One region of the Allomesorhizobium aridi genome, then DNA from elsewhere that is predicted to be linked to it. Evidence: riboswitches for the same ligand, from Rfam matches in the RefSeq annotation. Region 1 holds a riboswitch; the other holds the start of a gene.
The links. A riboswitch is a leader RNA that binds a small molecule or an ion and turns the genes downstream of it on or off. The one in region 1 is predicted to bind cobalamin.
Positions count from the first base shown of each region.

Region 1 (7,789 bases):
AACCGCGGCAGCAGATCGCGGCCGGTGTTCTCGAAGACCGGGGCGGTTTCCTCCTTGTCGTCGGGCAGCGCCAGCCAGGTCTGCAGCCCGGACACCGACATCGGCGCGCCGCGCAGTTCCTCCGGCGTCCGCTCGGAATGGACAATGCCGCGGCCAGCCGTCATCAAATTAACGTCGCCCGGCGCGATCACCATCTCGGTGCCGAGCGAATCGCGGTGCCTGATCTTGCCGTCGAACAGGTATGTCACCGTCGACAGGCCTATGTGCGGATGTGGCCGCACGTCCAGCGCCTGCCCGGCGCGCAGGATCGCAGGCCCCATGCGGTCGAAGAAGATGAACGGCCCCACCAGCCGGCGTCTGGCCGTCGGCAGGGCGCGGCGCACCTGAAAGCCGCCTATGTCACGGGCATTGGGAATGACCATCAGCTCGATCTGGTCGCAGGCGAAGGCATCACCGGCGACAGGGTCGTTTCCCGGAAAGAAGCTCATGGTTTACACCTCGCAACCTGCCGTCGAATTCGGTTCTTTTCCCGTTTTCGAAGATAGCCTATATCTTTCTACATGAACCAGCTTCTTGAAAAAGCCGTGGAAGCGGTGCGGCAGATGCCGCGGGACGACCAGGAAAAGATCGCGCGTTTGATGCTGAGCCTTGCAGAAGGCGACCAGTCGCCGGAACAGACCGAGCCGACGCACCTTCCCGATATTCTGGAAAGCCTAGCCCAGCTTCGCCGCGGTGAATTCGCCAGCGACGCCGACGTCGAGACTGCATTTCGCAGCTTCGGCTCGTGAAGATCCGCTTCACCAAGCGCGCAACCGAATGTTTCGCCGGATGTCCGGACCTGAGAAGATTCTGGTGTCCTCTGCGCTGAGGCATGGATTCCCGACACTCTCCGCTGCGCTTCGCTCGCTCACGAGGTCGGGAATGACGGCTTTCATTTCATCTCCGGCAATCTTCAGCGCTGGCGACTGGCCGAAGCGGTAAAGGAAGTACGTCATTCCCGGCCTCGTGAGCGAGTGCGAAGCGCGAGCGGAGAGTGTCGGGAATCCACGCCTCGCCCTGTCGGAAGTCAAAAGCGATGCAGAACAGACGGGCACCGTGTCTCGCATGCGAACAGGTTTCCATAAACAGGTTCCAGGCTTGCGCACCGCGGCCTGACCGCGCCAGTCATGCGTACCGGATCACCATCCTGGCGCGCGCCTTGGCGGCTTCTTCCTCGCGGTTCTTCGGCGGCTGCGTCGTCTCCAGCGAATCGATGAGTTCGCGGGCGCATGCCGCGATCGAACTGACCGCCTTCTCGAAGGCTGCCTCGTTGCGCTTCGAAGGCTTGGTCGATCCGCTCAGCTTGCGCACGAACTGGAGCGCGGCGTCATGGATTTCCTCGTCCGTCGCGGGCGGATCGAAATTGAACAGGGTTCTTATGTTTCGGCACATGACTTGCTCCCGGTCTGTCCGATACTCAACGTTGCGGGTTTTGGTTTCCCTCTATCTGGGCCCGACACGCCTGGCGATCAACTGCCTGGAATTCTGATCCCAATCCGATGAAATCCAGAATGCTTGTCGGTTAGCCGCCCTACTCCGCGTCCAGCGGCTCCGTTCCGGCCGGCTTGCCGTCACGCGACAGCCTGATCTTCTCGACTTTGTCCTCAGCGGCCTTCAGCAGCCGGTCGCAGTGGATTTTCAGCGCCTCGCCGCGCTCATAAATTTTGATCGACTTGTCGAGCGGCACGTCGCCGCGCTCCAGGTCGTCGACGATGCGCTCCAGCGCCTCCAGCGCCTGCTCGAAGCTCATCGCCTTGATATCTTCGTTGGCTTCATCCGCCATCATTCATCCTTTCATCATGCGCGCGACATGGGCCGCGACCGAAAACGACAATCCTTGCAGGTCGTAGCCGCCTTCCAGCACGCTGACCAGCCGGTTGCCGCAATGGCGCGCGGCGCGGTCCATCAATTGTCCCGTAGCCCAGTCGAAGTCTTCCTCGGTCAGGTTGATCTCGGCCAGCGGGTCGCGGTGATGCGCGTCGAAACCGGCGGAGATGATGATCAAATCAGGCGCAAAACCATCGACTGCCGGCAGCACGCGCGAGCGGAACGCTTCGCGAAAAGCCTCGCTGCCGCTCTGCGGCGCAAGCGGCGCGTTGACGATATTGCCCGCGCCCGTCTCGTTTTCAGCGCCGGTGCCGGGATAGAGCGGCATCTGGTGCGTGGAGCAATAGAGCACCGACGGATCGTCCCAGAAAATGTCCTGGGTGCCGTTGCCGTGATGCACGTCCCAATCGACGATCGCGACGCGCCCGGCCCCGTGCTTCTTCTGCGCATGGCGCGCGGCGATCGCCACATTGTTGAACAGGCAAAAGCCCATCGCCGTGGTCTTTTCCGCATGGTGGCCAGGCGGGCGCGAGGCGACAAAAACATTGTCGGCCTTGCCCGAAAACACGTCGTCGACGGCAGCATTGGCCGCCCCCACGCCGGTCAGGGCCGCCTGCCAGCTTTTCGGGCTGACCGAAGTGTCAGCGTCGATGCTGACAATGCCCTCCTCCGGGATCGCTCGGCGGATGTGCTCGACGTAGCTCTCGGGATGGACATAGAGGATCGTCGCCTCGTCGCCTTCCGGCGCCTCGACGCGGTCGAGATGGGCGAATGCCTCGTCATCAAGTGCGCGGGCGATAGCGCGAAGCCGGTCCGGCCGTTCCGGATGACCGGGCGGCGTCAGGTGTTCCAGAAAGATCGGGTGCGAATAGAGGCGTGTCGTCATCCCTTCAGTCTATCAGCAATGGCGGTGGTGGCCACGCCATACATGCCCGAAGGCTGGGGAAATCGCACCGGTGCCCGCCAATGTCGCACCGGAAGGATGCATCTCGCCTCGCCTTCGCGTATCGTCGCCGATGCTGCCAGGTGCCCGCTGCCAAGCGGGAGAATCGGGAACACGGTTGAAATCCGTGGCGTGCCCAACGCTGTAAGAGGGACTGCATCGGCTAGGTCGTGACCTAGTGGCCACTGTTGCTTGCAACGGGAAGGCGCCGATTTGCGGGGTGATCTCGAGCCAGAAGACCGGCCTTGCAGACATTGTCGACCGCTTGGTCAGGCGGGCCGATTTCGATCGCAAGGGGACAAGCGATGCCCGAACACCCGACCGCCGGCGACGGCGAACCTTTCGACCAGACCGCCAGAGACGCCGTCTATCGCGCTATCTTCTCGCGCCGCGACGTCCGCAGCCACTTCCTGCCCGACCCGCTCGACGACGCCGTCCTGGCGCGCCTGCTGATCGCCGCCCACCATGCGCCGTCGGTCGGCTACATGCAGCCGTGGAATTTCATCGTCATTCGCGACAACTTGCGGCGGCAGCAGGTGCGCGACCTTTTCCTTGCAGCGCGCGAGCAGGAACTGCCCAACATCGCGGAGGAGCGGCAGGCGCTCTACCGCAAGCTCAAGCTCGAGGGCATCTGCGAAAGCGCGCTCAATCTGTGCATCACATGCGACCGGCGGCGATCGGAAAATTCGCCGCTGGGCCGCTGGCACAATCCGCAGATGGACCTCTACAGCACGGTCTGCGCGGTCCAGAATTTCTGGCTGGCAGCGCGCGCGGAAGGCGTCGGCGTCGGCTGGGTTTCGATCCTCGAAACGCAGGCGCTGCGGGAGTTGCTGCAGATACCCGAGCATGCCGTCCCCGTCGCCTATCTCTGCGTCGGTCGGGTTTCGGAGTTCGCGCCAAGGCCCGACCTCGAAGCGCGTGGCTGGGCAAAGCGGCTCAAGCTGTCCGACCTGATCATGAGCGAGACGTTTTCCGGGGCGGGCGAAGCCGCGCTGAAGGAGATCGTGGACCGGACCGCGTAGCCGAGCGGCGATGATGGCTGCGCTGGTCAGCTTGCGGGCGCACCGGCCCAGCCGCCAAACGGCGCCGAGGCCTTGTCCTTCAGCTCGCGGAACTGTTTTGAGGTTTCCGACAACCGCTGGTCCCACTCGGGATCAGGCGTCTGGCCTTCGATCGCCGTGAAATAGACCTGCATCAGGGCGGCGATGCAGAAGGGTTCGATGAAGGCGGCGCTGAACGCCCAGGTGAAGACGATGGCGAGAACGAAGCCCCAGCCGGCGAGCTCTCCCGGCATGGCGTAGAGCACGGCGGCCGCCGGAGCCAGCGTCGTCAGGAAGACGACCAGCGCCAGCCCCCACATCAGAATGGACAGCCAGAGCGCGTTCTTCAGCATGGTCTTGCCGTTCTGCGCGTAGAGCACCACGCCCTGCCTCGCCGTGTCGAAGGGCGCGGCGCTGTCGGTGCGGATGTTGTAGCCGAGTATGATCTCGTCGACATAGGTCAGCGACATGCGGATGACGGCGTTGAAGAACTTGACCAGCCCGCTCAACCCGGGGATCGGGACGAAAGCGGCGATGCCGCCGAGAAGGCCGGTGATGGCCCTGAGCACGCCCTTGATGAGTTGATCCAGCACGAACAGGATATTGGCTTCCGCGAAACGTTGGGTGACCACCTGCCGCGCATAGGCGATCTGGCTTTGCCCGCCGGGCACTTCGCGGCCCTCGATCAGGTGAACCATCACCGCTATGTGGCCGGCCTTGACGATGTAGAGGATGTATTCACGGATCCAGTAGACCGCGGCCGAGACCAGCCCGAAGCCGATGATGCCGCCCCAGAGCGCGAAGGTGACCGGGCCTCCGCCTTCGCCGAGTATGTGGCCGGTTCCGTAGCCGACGCCGGCGCCCATGCCGGTTGCCGCGATATAGGCGATCGTGATGCCGAAATAGACCACCATGCGAAACAGCACGAAGGGCCACGTCCTGGCGACGATGCCCAAGGTCCGGCCGATCTCGAAATCCCACATGCCCCGAATCCCCACCCGGACCTTCGGCGCAGAATCGCCGGTCACGGAATATTGTCAACCGAAGGGCTCGATCCGGCCGCGTTTGGGCCGATAATCACGATGAAGCGAAACGGATGCGGACCAGCCAGATGAAAAGAACCAGCTTTCTCGCGGCGGCGCCGCTGCTTTTTCTTGCGATCGTGGAGGCACCCGCCGCCGATCCGCCGCGCTCCGGGCATCCGGTGTTCGATCGCGCCGTGGAACTCGTGACCGACAATTTCCATGACGAATCGGCGATCGACCGCTTCGCGGCGGCAGTGCGGCGCGAGATCGAGGATCCGCAATCTCCCGTGGCCAAGGCAAGCTCGCCGGACCGCGTCGACGAAGCGATCGACGCTGTGCTGGCCAGCCTCGATGCTTCCCATGTGGGACGTTTCCAGCCCGACACGATCGACTATTTCGAATTGGCCGACATTTTCCGCTATGCCATCCGCAACGACATGCGCCGGCTGTTTCCGCCCGAAGGCGAGGTCAGCTATCCCGGCGTCGGCATGATCGCGCGGCCGCAGAACGGCGTCCGTTTCGTCAGCGATGTCTATGACGGCTCGCCGGCCGACCGCGCCGGCATCCTCGTCGGCGACGAGGTTCTGTCGGTGGACGGCAAACCCTATCACGAGATCGAATCCTTCAGCGGCAAGGTTGGCAAGCCGGTCGAAATAAAGCTGCGGCGGCAGGCCGGGGCGGAGCCGATCACCGTCAAGGCCACGGTCGAGAGGTTGAAGCCGCTGTCCACTTTCGAGAAGGCGATCGAGGAAAGTGCGGCGGTGACGACGCATGACGGCCGCAAGATCGGCTATGTCCGGCTCTGGACGCTCGCCGCGCGCAACTCGATGGGCGAGGTCGCCGAGGCGCTCGCCGAAGGCAAGCTCAAGGATGCCGACGGGCTGGTGCTGGATTTGCGCGGGCGCTGGGGCGGCGGCAGCTCCGATGCGGCTGAACTCTTCGTCGGCGACACGCCGCCCTTCCGTCTGATCCCGCGCAAGGGCGAGGACGTGCTTGCCAATGTCCGCTGGCGGCGGCCGGTCGTCGCCATCATCGACGAGGGTTCGAGAAGCGGCCTGGAAGTCTTCGCCTACGCGCTGAAGGTGAACGGCATCCCGCTGGTCGGCCAGCGCACCGCGGGCGCGCTGCTTGCCGGCCGCGCCTATCTGCTGCCGGACGACAGCCTGCTCGAAATCGCGGTATCGGATGCCGTGCTCGAAGAGAATACGCGTCTGGAAGGCAGCGGCGTCGAGCCCGATTTGCCGGTCCCGTTCAGCTTGCCCTATGCCGCTGGCAACGACCCGCAGCGCGACGCGGCGGTTGAGGAGATGAGGCGGATACTGGCGAGAGGATGATTGCTCCGGGCCTACTTATTCTCCACGAGCAGTCCGTTGAGCAGCGTCTTGAACGCCTTCACTGCTTTTTTCGAGGTGGCCGCCGGGTTCTCGGCATTGGCGATCCACTGCGCCGCATAGAGCGAAGCGCCGCTGACCAGGCGGGCGGCCGCTTCCGGATCGATATCGCCGATGCGGCCTTCCTCCTTGAGTTGGGTCAGGTTCCTCGTCATGGACGAGATACAGGCGTTGGCGTTGGGCCATTGCGAGGGATCGCCGAGCACGGCCGGGCCGTCGCGCAGCATGATGCGCTGGATCTCGGGCTCGAGCCGCCATCTCGATATAAGTCACCGACTCGTCGACGAAACCCTGCCAGCGGTTGAGCGCCTTGGCCGAAACGGCGCACAGCCGTTCGTTCATCTCGGCGTCGATCTCGGCGATGACGGCTTCGAGCAGCCCCTTCTTGTCGCCGAAATGATGGTAAAGCGCGCCGCGCGTAAGCCCTGCAGCGGCGGTGAAGTCGTCCATCGACGCCTCGGCGTAGCCGACCGCTCCAAACGCCTGGCGAGCCGCGCTCACCAGCTTGGCGCGGGTTTCGGCGATCATTTCCTTGCGCGGCTTGTGAGCCATTTTCCACTTTCCTTTCACATACGCCACGTATAATAGTTGACATACGCAGCGTATGCAATTATCTCAATTGACATACGCCACGTATGTGAGTGGCGCTCCATTCAATCGAGGAGGCCATCATGGCTAATCCCTACAGCGAAATATTCAAGGCTCCCGGAACAAAGGGCTTCGCGTCGGCCGGCTTCGTCGCTCGCATGCCGATGGCCATGGCCCCGATCGGCATCGTCGCCATGCTGTCGCAAACTTATGGCGAGTACTGGTTGGCGGGCGCCGTGTCCGCAACTTATGCGCTGACCAACGCGATCGTCGCACCGCAGATCTCGCGGTTCGTCGATCGCCTCGGCCAGACCAGGGTCGTCGTACCATCGACCGTAATTTCGGTATTGGCCTTTGCGGTATTGATCGCCGCGGCCAATCAGGACTGGCCGATCTGGACGCTGTTCGTGTCGGCATTTCTTGCCGCGGCGATGCCAAGCATTCCGGCCATGGTGCGGGCCCGCTGGTCCGAGATTTTCCGCGACCGCCCCGAACTCAACACGGCCTTCGCCTTCGAATCGGCGGCGGACGAGCTTGTCTATATCGCCGGAGCGTCCCTGTCGGTGGGCCTCAGCGTCGCGCTGTTCCCTGAAGCGGGAATGCTGGCCAGCACCCTGGCACTCGCACTCGGCTCGGCGGCATTCATCGCGCAGCGCGCGACGGAGCCCCGCGTGAGGCAGTTGGAACATGGCGTCAGCCATGGCTCGGCGATCCGGCAGCGGCCCGTGCAGATCATAACCTTCGCCCTGATCTTCGTCGGCGCGATCTTCGCGACCGCGGAAGTCAGCGCGGTGGCGATCACCAAGGAACTCGGTCAGCCGGGCGCGGCCAGCCTCGTCATCGGCGTCTATGCCGTCGGCTCGTTCGTCGTCGGGCTGATCGTCGGCGCGCTGAACCTGACGATGCCGCTACAGCGCCAACTCGCCATCGCGGTCG
Region 1 covers NZ_CP171729.1:660,631-668,419, reverse strand. Annotated here, with positions in the region: gene ACG873_RS05230 (pirin family protein) at 1-488, opposite strand, end outside; gene ACG873_RS05225 (hypothetical protein) at 585-788, shown strand; gene ACG873_RS05220 (DUF2277 domain-containing protein) at 1,165-1,431, opposite strand; gene ACG873_RS05215 (exodeoxyribonuclease VII small subunit) at 1,571-1,822, opposite strand; gene ACG873_RS05210 (histone deacetylase family protein) at 1,826-2,752, opposite strand; cobalamin riboswitch at 2,874-3,072, shown strand; gene bluB (5,6-dimethylbenzimidazole synthase) at 3,115-3,831, shown strand; gene ACG873_RS05200 (hypothetical protein) at 3,858-4,832, opposite strand; gene ACG873_RS05195 (S41 family peptidase) at 4,961-6,208, shown strand; partial or broken gene ACG873_RS05190 (TetR/AcrR family transcriptional regulator) at 6,220-6,817, opposite strand; gene ACG873_RS05185 (MFS transporter) at 6,937-7,789, shown strand, end outside.

Region 2 (7,789 bases), 950 kb from region 1:
AAGTGTGAGAACCGTCGCCGGCATTTTAGGGTCGACGTGCAACAACATCTTCGGACCTCCGTGAAAACTCGAGCGATACGTATCACCGGCACGTGTCGGCTGTTTGACGCAGCGAAATCACGAAGAGATTCGGGAGGGCATGACGAAGAAGCGTCAACTCGTGGAGCCGCCCGGTCAGATGCCGTGACTCCGAAACGGATTGCGGCCGAATGAAAGGCCGCGCGCGCTATAGGCTTCTGGCGTCAGGATGCTCGTGCACTAACGCGTTGCGATGGGCCGCGCCATGGTGCAGTCTCCGGGCATCTTCCTCTTCGACGAGCCCTTGTCTAATTCTCACGCTTCAATTCGCGCCAGCTTTATGAAGCGGCTTTACGTGGCTGCATCGAAATCTGCGTTGCGTCGCCGTTCACAAGGACAGACAAACGGCAGTCCCGGTTATGCGCGGTCCGAGGTTGAGAGCGTAGATCTCATGTATGGCCTGCCCGAGCGACACCACCTTTTGTGGCGCCGCTTCGAACGTGAGTATCCGTCCGCAATTCTCCACAGTCAGCGGATAGTTGGTCGGCTGCGCGATTGCAGCCGGGAGCATCAGAATGGACAGAGCAAGACCGGCAAGCGTGGGCCGAATGTTCATGAGACTCCTTGGATGGGGATTTAGCCGCCGGGCTTTTCGGCGATCAGGATGAAGCGGCGATAGACAAGGGTGCGCAGACGATTGCGCAACCCATGGCCTCTGCGTTGTGCTCGGGCGATAGGCTCGTGCGGTAGCTCGCGGATGGAGACAAAGCCCGCCGCTGCCAATTGGGGCGCCAGACTGTCGAAGGTGAGCCCTTCGCTGAAAGGAAGCCGCCGCATGATCTCGCCGTGTTTCTCGCTCATAGCTCCGTCGTAGTAGGGATCCGGCGAAACCTGCTCCAAGAGCGAGAGCAATCTTGCCGCCCACAGCACGGAGGGCTTGGGTTTCGTCCAATCGCCGTCATAGATCAGCAGCCGCCCGCCCGGGTGAAGGATGCGCAGCCAATCCGCGAAGGCCCTGGCCGGCTCTGTCAGCGTCCAGACCAGATGCCGGCAGACGATTGCGTCATAGGATTCATCAGGCTCCATGGTGTGGCCGGCATCGGCATGGAGGAACCGCAGGCGGGGTTTTCCGACATGTTTCGCTCGCGCTTTCGCAAGCATGGCATCGGAAAAATCCAGCGCGGTGACCTCATGACCGAGGTCATGCAGCAGGCGAGTCACCTCACCGGTGCCGCAGGCAAGCTCCAGGACCTTGCGGGGCGACGAGCCGAGCTGGTCGCGGATTGGAGCAGCCCAGGCTTCGGCCTCGTGCCCAGGCGCTATATAGTGGCCAAAAGCCAGATCGAAAGTTTCTGCGCGGCGCGACCAGTACTCATGGATCTCGTCCCTGAGGTCGAAGTTCGCTCCGGTCACTGCCTGCTCGTCAGAGTTCATTTGCCGAAACCGTTTCGCGCGAGGATTTCATCGAAGCGTTTGTGCGCCCGCGGCGGCACGTCGACGTTCAAGAACGAAGCTTCCAGCGCGGCGTCGCCGACGCGGATAACCATCACCATGCCCATGCCGAGATGCGGCGAGCATTTGATGCCATAAAAGCCTTCCTGGCCGAGTGTGACCTCGATCTCCTCGTTGATCTTACCTTTGAAGCCGGGGTGACCGTCCGGGACCATGCCGTCGATCGTTGCGGCATTGTGGCCGCTAGCGGCCGCGATGAACTTTACGGTGTCGCCCGGCGCGATCTGGGCGAAATCAGGCTCGTAGACCATCGGGCCCGTCTCGTTGCGGTTGAGCATCTTGATGTCGTGCGTCTCGGCACAGGCGGACGACATTGCCTGCGACAGGAACAAGGTCAGAATTTGCAAGCGCATGGGTTTCCTTTCAGGAAGCTGGATGGAAGCGGAACATGTGCGTGCCGTCTGCCGGGTCGGTGAGAATGCTTGCGCGAACGCCGAACACCGCGCCGATCCGCTCGACAGTCAGCACCTCGTGCGGAGGGCCTAGTGCGACGAGCCGGCCGCCGGACAGCACGCCGACGCGATCGCAGGAGAGCGCCTGGTTCAGATCGTGCAGCGCGACAACCGATGTGACTGGCAATTTCGCGACCAGGTCGAGGATCGAGAGCTGGTGCTGGACATCGAGGTGGTTCGTGGGCTCGTCGAGAAGCAGTATCTGAGGCTGCTGCGCGAGCGCCCTCGCCAGGTGGATCCGCTGGCGCTCCCCACCGGATAGGGTTGCCCAGGAACGGCGCTCGAACCCTTCCATGTCGGTGTCGGCAAGCGCTTGCGCCACGATGAGGTCGTCTTCCGGCGACCATGGCTGCAGCGGCGTCAGCCACGGCGTGCGGCCAAGGTCGACCGCATCTTTCACGGTGATGGCCTCAGTGGTCTCTGCCTGTTGTTCGAGAAAGGCGATCAGTTGGGCGACGGCGCGGCGCGGCATCGCGCGAAGCGCCTCACCCTTGACGCGAACGTCGCCTGACGTCGGTTGTCGGATGCCTGCCAGCAGTTTCATCAGTGTCGACTTGCCGGAGCCGTTCGGCCCGACGAGACCGAGCGTTTCATCCTCGTTCACCACGAGATCGACCCCAGTGACGATCGGTTTCCCTCGCACTGACCAGCTGAGATTGTGTGCTTCCAGGATCATGGCGCGCCCCGCCCGCGGATCAGGATCACCGCGAAGGCCGGCGCTCCAACGAGTGCCGTAATGACGCCGATCGGCAGGACCTGTCCGGGAATAATGGTGCGTGAGAGCACATCCGCGGTGATCAGGAACACCGCGCCGATAAGCGCCGTCGCCGGTCCTAGCCTCCCGTGGCGCACCCCGACGAGAAACCGCGCCGCATGCGGGATAACAAGCCCGACGAAGCCGATCGAACCGACGATGCTCACCATCACCGCCGTCACCAGCGCCGTGAAGCCGATGAGAACCACCTGCACTCTGCGAACTGGCACTCCCAGCGACGACGCCGACTCGGCGCCGAAGGCGAAAGCGTCGAGAGCGCGCGCATACCAGACGCACGCGGCTAACCCGACCAGGGCTATCGGGACCGCCAGCCATACGTCGGGCCACCGTGCGCCGCTTAAATTGCCCAGCAGCCAGAACATGATACCGCGCGCTTGCTCGGCATTGGCCGACTTGGTGATGATGAAGGAGGTCAGCGCGTTGAAGAGCTGCGACCCGGCTATGCCTGCGAGCACGATCTGTCCGGCGCCGCGCGACGTAACGCCACCGCCAGCCGCGCGCGCCAGTATCGCCACCAGGGCAAAGGCTGCGACGGCGCCGACGAAGGCTCCAAGCGACATCGAAATCGCGCCGGCGCCAAAGCCGGCGACCGTCACCGCCACCGCGCCGGTCGAGGCACCGGCGGAAATGCCGAGAAGATACGGGTCCGCCAGCGCGTTTCGCAGCAGCGACTGCAGCACCATGCCGGAGATTGCCAGGCCCGATCCGCAACAGGCCGCAATGATCGCACGCGGCAGGCGGTAGTTCCAGATGATTCCAATGTCGATCGGGTCGAGCACGTAGGCCGAACCAAAGATCTTGTTGGCCAGAGTCTGCAGGACGATCGAGACAGGGATCGGCGTCTCGCCGATGCAGGTTCCGGCGAGCACCGCCACAACGAGCGCGGCGAAACCGAGCGTCCCCCGGCCGAGCCGGGAGAGGTAGATCTCTTGCGAGGCGGTCCGACTCACTGTGCCAGTCCGAAATCCTTGAGCGATTTCGACAGCACCTCGATGCCGGCAATCGTGCGGATGGTCGCATCCATCGCATGTGCGTCCATGACGACGATGCGGTTGTTCTTGACCGCGTCCATCTGGCTCGCGACTGGATCGGATTCTAGGAACTCCAGCTTCTTCTCGTAGTCGTCAGCGGGGAAACGGCGGCGGTCCATCCTGGCGATGACGATCAGCTTCGGGTTGGCCTTGGCGATGGTCTCCCAACCGACAACTGGCCACTCCTCGTCGGACTCGATGATGTTCTTGATGCCGAGCTTGTCCATCATGTAGGCCGGTGCGCCCTTGCGGCCCGTGACATAGGGGTCGATGTCCATCTCGGCGCTGGAGAACCAGAAGACCGCCGAGACGTCCTTGAGGTCGAGCGCCTTGGCGCGTTCGACGGCGGCATTCTCGCGCTCCGCCAGGCTGGCGACGAGTTCCGCACCCTTGCCCTGGATGTCGAAGATCTGCGCCAGTTCGCGGATGCCCTGATGGATAGTGGCGGTGGAAAAGAGCTCGCTGCGCGTGCCATCGACGCCGACCGTATTGTCCTTGGCGACGCAGTCGGCCGGCAGCACATAGGTCGGTATGTCGACGTCATGGAACTGGGTGCGGGTCGCGACGATTCCGTCAGGACCGACATGCCAGATGAACTGAGCGGTCACCAGTTCCGGCCTCTTCGCGACCACGCTTTCGAAGCTCGGATCGTTGTCGGCCAGGCGTTCGACCTTGTCATTGACCTCTTTGAACTCAGGCAGCACCTCGTTGAACCAGACCGAGGTGCCGGTCACCTTGTCGCCTAGGCCGAGTGAGTAAAGCACTTCGGTCGCCGCCTGGCCGACCGTAACGGTCGACGCAGGCGCCTTCTGGAAGGTCAGCGTCTCCCCGCAATTCTCGAGGGTCAGCGGATACTTGGTCGGCTCGGCCGCTGCGGCCGCCGTGAGGAAGGCGAAGCTAGCAGCGGCAAGCGCAAGGCGTGAAACAGTCATGACGCGAACATCTCCGATCGGTTGCTGGCAGGGATCGAAGGATCTCGGGTCAGGACGGCAATGATCGTCATCGCGTCGCAACGGACGAGATGCGGCTGCACTTCACGTGTGGCTAGCGTCATCGACAACCTCCCCGGACACCCCGCCCGGCGCGTTAAGTTACGGGTGTCGGTAGGTCTCCTGACTGACGGGTCATCGTCCCTCTCGGCCTTCCCGGGGGCTAATCCCAGTGGCATGATCGAGATGAACTTACCGCCTACAGTTGCGGGGGCAGTTTCGTTTCGCGGCAAGCCGCGGCGAATTCCCTGTTATTTCCTTACGGAAACCGACACCCGTTCCTAACCAATCCTCTGGCTCGCATCAAGCGGTGCCTTTCCGAGCCCCATATATTTGTGCCTCTTCGAGGCTGTTATGTTATTATGTAACAGATCAGAGCTGCTTAACCAAGGACAGCAGCAAATGCAACCACTATGGACGAACACCGCAGCGACGCTCGCGCTGCTCGCGGGAATCAGCGAAGCCTCCGCCGACGAGAAAGAGGCATGGCGTCTGTACGTTTCCGACCACGCCGCACCGACCGTGACGGCGGGCGTAGAGGCCCTTTCTTTCCATCAGTTGTTCGTGGTTGCCGCTTTCGACAATCTCGCCATTCTGCAGGACGATGATGCGGTCGGCGCCGCGGATCGTGGCCAGTCGGTGGGCGATGACGAGCCCGGTCCGGCCTTCCAGCAGTTTTATCAGCGCCTTCTGGATCAGCATCTCGGTGCAGGAATCGATGCTGGCCGTGGCTTCGTCGAGCACAAGGATCTTGGCGTCGGCGACCAGTGCCCGCGCGAAGCTGATCAGCTGGCGCTGCTGGCCGAGCGAGAGATTGCCGCCGCGCTGCTCGAGTTCGGTGTCGTAGCCATCAGGCAAGTGTTCGATGAAGTCATGCGCGCCAACGTCCTGTGCCGCGCGGACCACCTCTTCCCAGCTGGCATCGGTCTTGTGGTAGCGTATGTTCCACCGGCCAACGGCGATGTCACGTTAACTAGCGGTCAGCTTTTTGGAGGATAGAGCGACGGTATGAACGCTTCGCCTCTCGGATAGAACCCGCTGGATAGCCTCGATTGAGCACACCTCGTTGCCCACCACAAGAACGGTTGCGAGCGGGTTCGTCATCGCATGGTGCTCCTACGGTCCGAGTGGTCGGCGTTCGCGCGGTGGACAGCGAGCGTGACGGGCGTACGGGACTTGGGCGTCTTGTGGATAAAATTGTAGCGCGCCACGTGATAGCTCGGGTCCAAGCCGTAGAAATTGCGCCGCATCCGCCGCAGTTCCTCTTCCCGATAGGCGGCAAGCGGTTTCTCGGCCTCGTCGCCAGCGCGGCGCGCCCGTTTGGCAGCAATCCGCCGGGCAAGATCGGGAGAGGCCGCGAATTCGGTGGCAGCGCGGAGCAGTTCCCAATCGGCGGATTCTACATTTCCCGGCAGGCGCCGGGTGGCGAGCCCCAGTTCAAGCGCCTCGTCGACCCCCATCGGCAGCCTTGCCTGGGTCACGCGGCGGGCTCGGTCCTCGCCGACCCGAGCCGGCAGCAGATAGGTCCAGTATTCCGAGCCGTAGAGATTGCCCATGTCCTTGTAGTGCGGATTGAGGATGACGCCCTCGCGCATCCAGACTTCGTCGGCGGCAAGCGACAGGAAGACGCCGCCAGCCCCGGCATTGCCGAGCACCGCGGAAATAACCAGTCGGTCATCGGTCTCGATGATCTCGCGCACCAAGTCGTTCATCGCGTTTATATTGCGCCAGGATTCGTCGGCGGCGCTGTCGGCGCCCTCGATGATGCCGAGATGGATGCCGTTCGACCAGCGATCCGCGTCGCCCCGCAGCACAAGAACCGGAAGCGAGCGTGCCTTGGCCCTCGTGATCGCCTTGCGCAAGGTATCGCAATCTTCCGACGACATCGCGCCGTTGTGGAAGCGGAATTCCAGAAGTCCGACGCCGTTCTCCTCCCGGTAACGGCAGGGTTCGGGTCCTTCGATGATGGGCAGATCGCTTGCTTCGGCACCGAGCAGCCGGAGCGCCGGCAGTTTCAGCGAGCGGGAATCCGGTCGCCGGAGATGGCCGATCCACAGCGCCCCCTCACGGAAGGCCATGGCGAGAGCGTGCCGCGAACGGCCGATGAGCGCGCCGGCAGGCCCCGGAACTCCTTCCGCACGCTCGGCGTCAAACACCAGGAAAGTCTGTCCGGCGATCGTCATCGTAGCCCCGGGATCTCCGTCCGACGCCCGGATGATGCGTAGCGCTTCCTCGGCCGAGTGTCGGGTCGGGTCGAGGATACGGTCGGACCTCCGGCAGGCGGGTCGCTCGCACCCTCTGCCCCAGTTCGCCGGCAGCGCCGCCCCTTCCCTGCGCTCGATGCGGCCGATCGCTTCGAAGACGCAGGCTACGGCAGCCTGGGTCACTTCATGTCGGTAGAGGCTCGACTTCCGAGCGGGGCGCATCGGAAATTCCGCCCAAGCCCAGACGGGCCCCGCATCCATCTCCTTCCGAGCCTCGATCAGTGTGACGCCCCAGGTCACTTCGCCGTCGAGGATCGCCCAGTCGAGGGCGCTCGGGCCGCGATCGCCACGGATGCCCGGATGGACGATCAGGCAGAGCGTTCCGCGCCAGACATCGGCCGGGATCGGCCGCTTGAGGAAGGGCGCGATCACGAGGTCCGGCGAAAAGAGAACGACCGCCTCGCGAGTGAAGTCGTCATGGATGTCGAGCTCGACCGTCACTTCGTGACCAGCCCGTCTCAGGTCGACATGCAGGCGCTGGGAGAGCGAGTTGAAATTGTGGCAGAGAAGCAGGATGCGCATCACCCTCTCTTAGCAGATCCGGGGCAGTTGTTCGCCCGACAGCCAGTCGACAATCCGGCCGCCGCCAAACGAGGTCGTCATCTGGACAAAGCAGTTGTCGTCGGCCACGACGTGGCCGACCAGCGCCGCCTCGCTGCCAAGCGGATGCGCGCGCATCGTCGCGAGCACGGCGTTAGCGCCCTCCGGCGCCACGACTGCTACCAGTTTCCCTTCATTGGCGACATTG
Region 2 covers NZ_CP171729.1:5,902,083-5,909,871, reverse strand. Annotated here, with positions in the region: gene ACG873_RS31200 (hypothetical protein) at 1-48, opposite strand, end outside; gene ACG873_RS31195 (hypothetical protein) at 407-634, opposite strand; gene ACG873_RS31190 (class I SAM-dependent methyltransferase) at 655-1,452, opposite strand; gene ACG873_RS31185 (pseudoazurin) at 1,449-1,883, opposite strand; gene ACG873_RS31180 (ABC transporter ATP-binding protein) at 1,894-2,658, opposite strand; gene ACG873_RS31175 (FecCD family ABC transporter permease) at 2,655-3,707, opposite strand; gene ACG873_RS31170 (ABC transporter substrate-binding protein) at 3,704-4,720, opposite strand; cobalamin riboswitch at 4,873-5,065, opposite strand; partial or broken gene ACG873_RS31165 (ATP-binding cassette domain-containing protein) at 5,306-5,722, opposite strand; gene ACG873_RS31160 (enoyl-CoA hydratase-related protein) at 5,878-7,563, opposite strand; gene hypE (hydrogenase expression/formation protein HypE) at 7,573-7,789, opposite strand, start outside.
Region 2: linked by a shared signal. The riboswitch ahead of ACG873_RS31170 (ABC transporter substrate-binding protein) and the one ahead of bluB (5,6-dimethylbenzimidazole synthase) in region 1 are both predicted to bind cobalamin.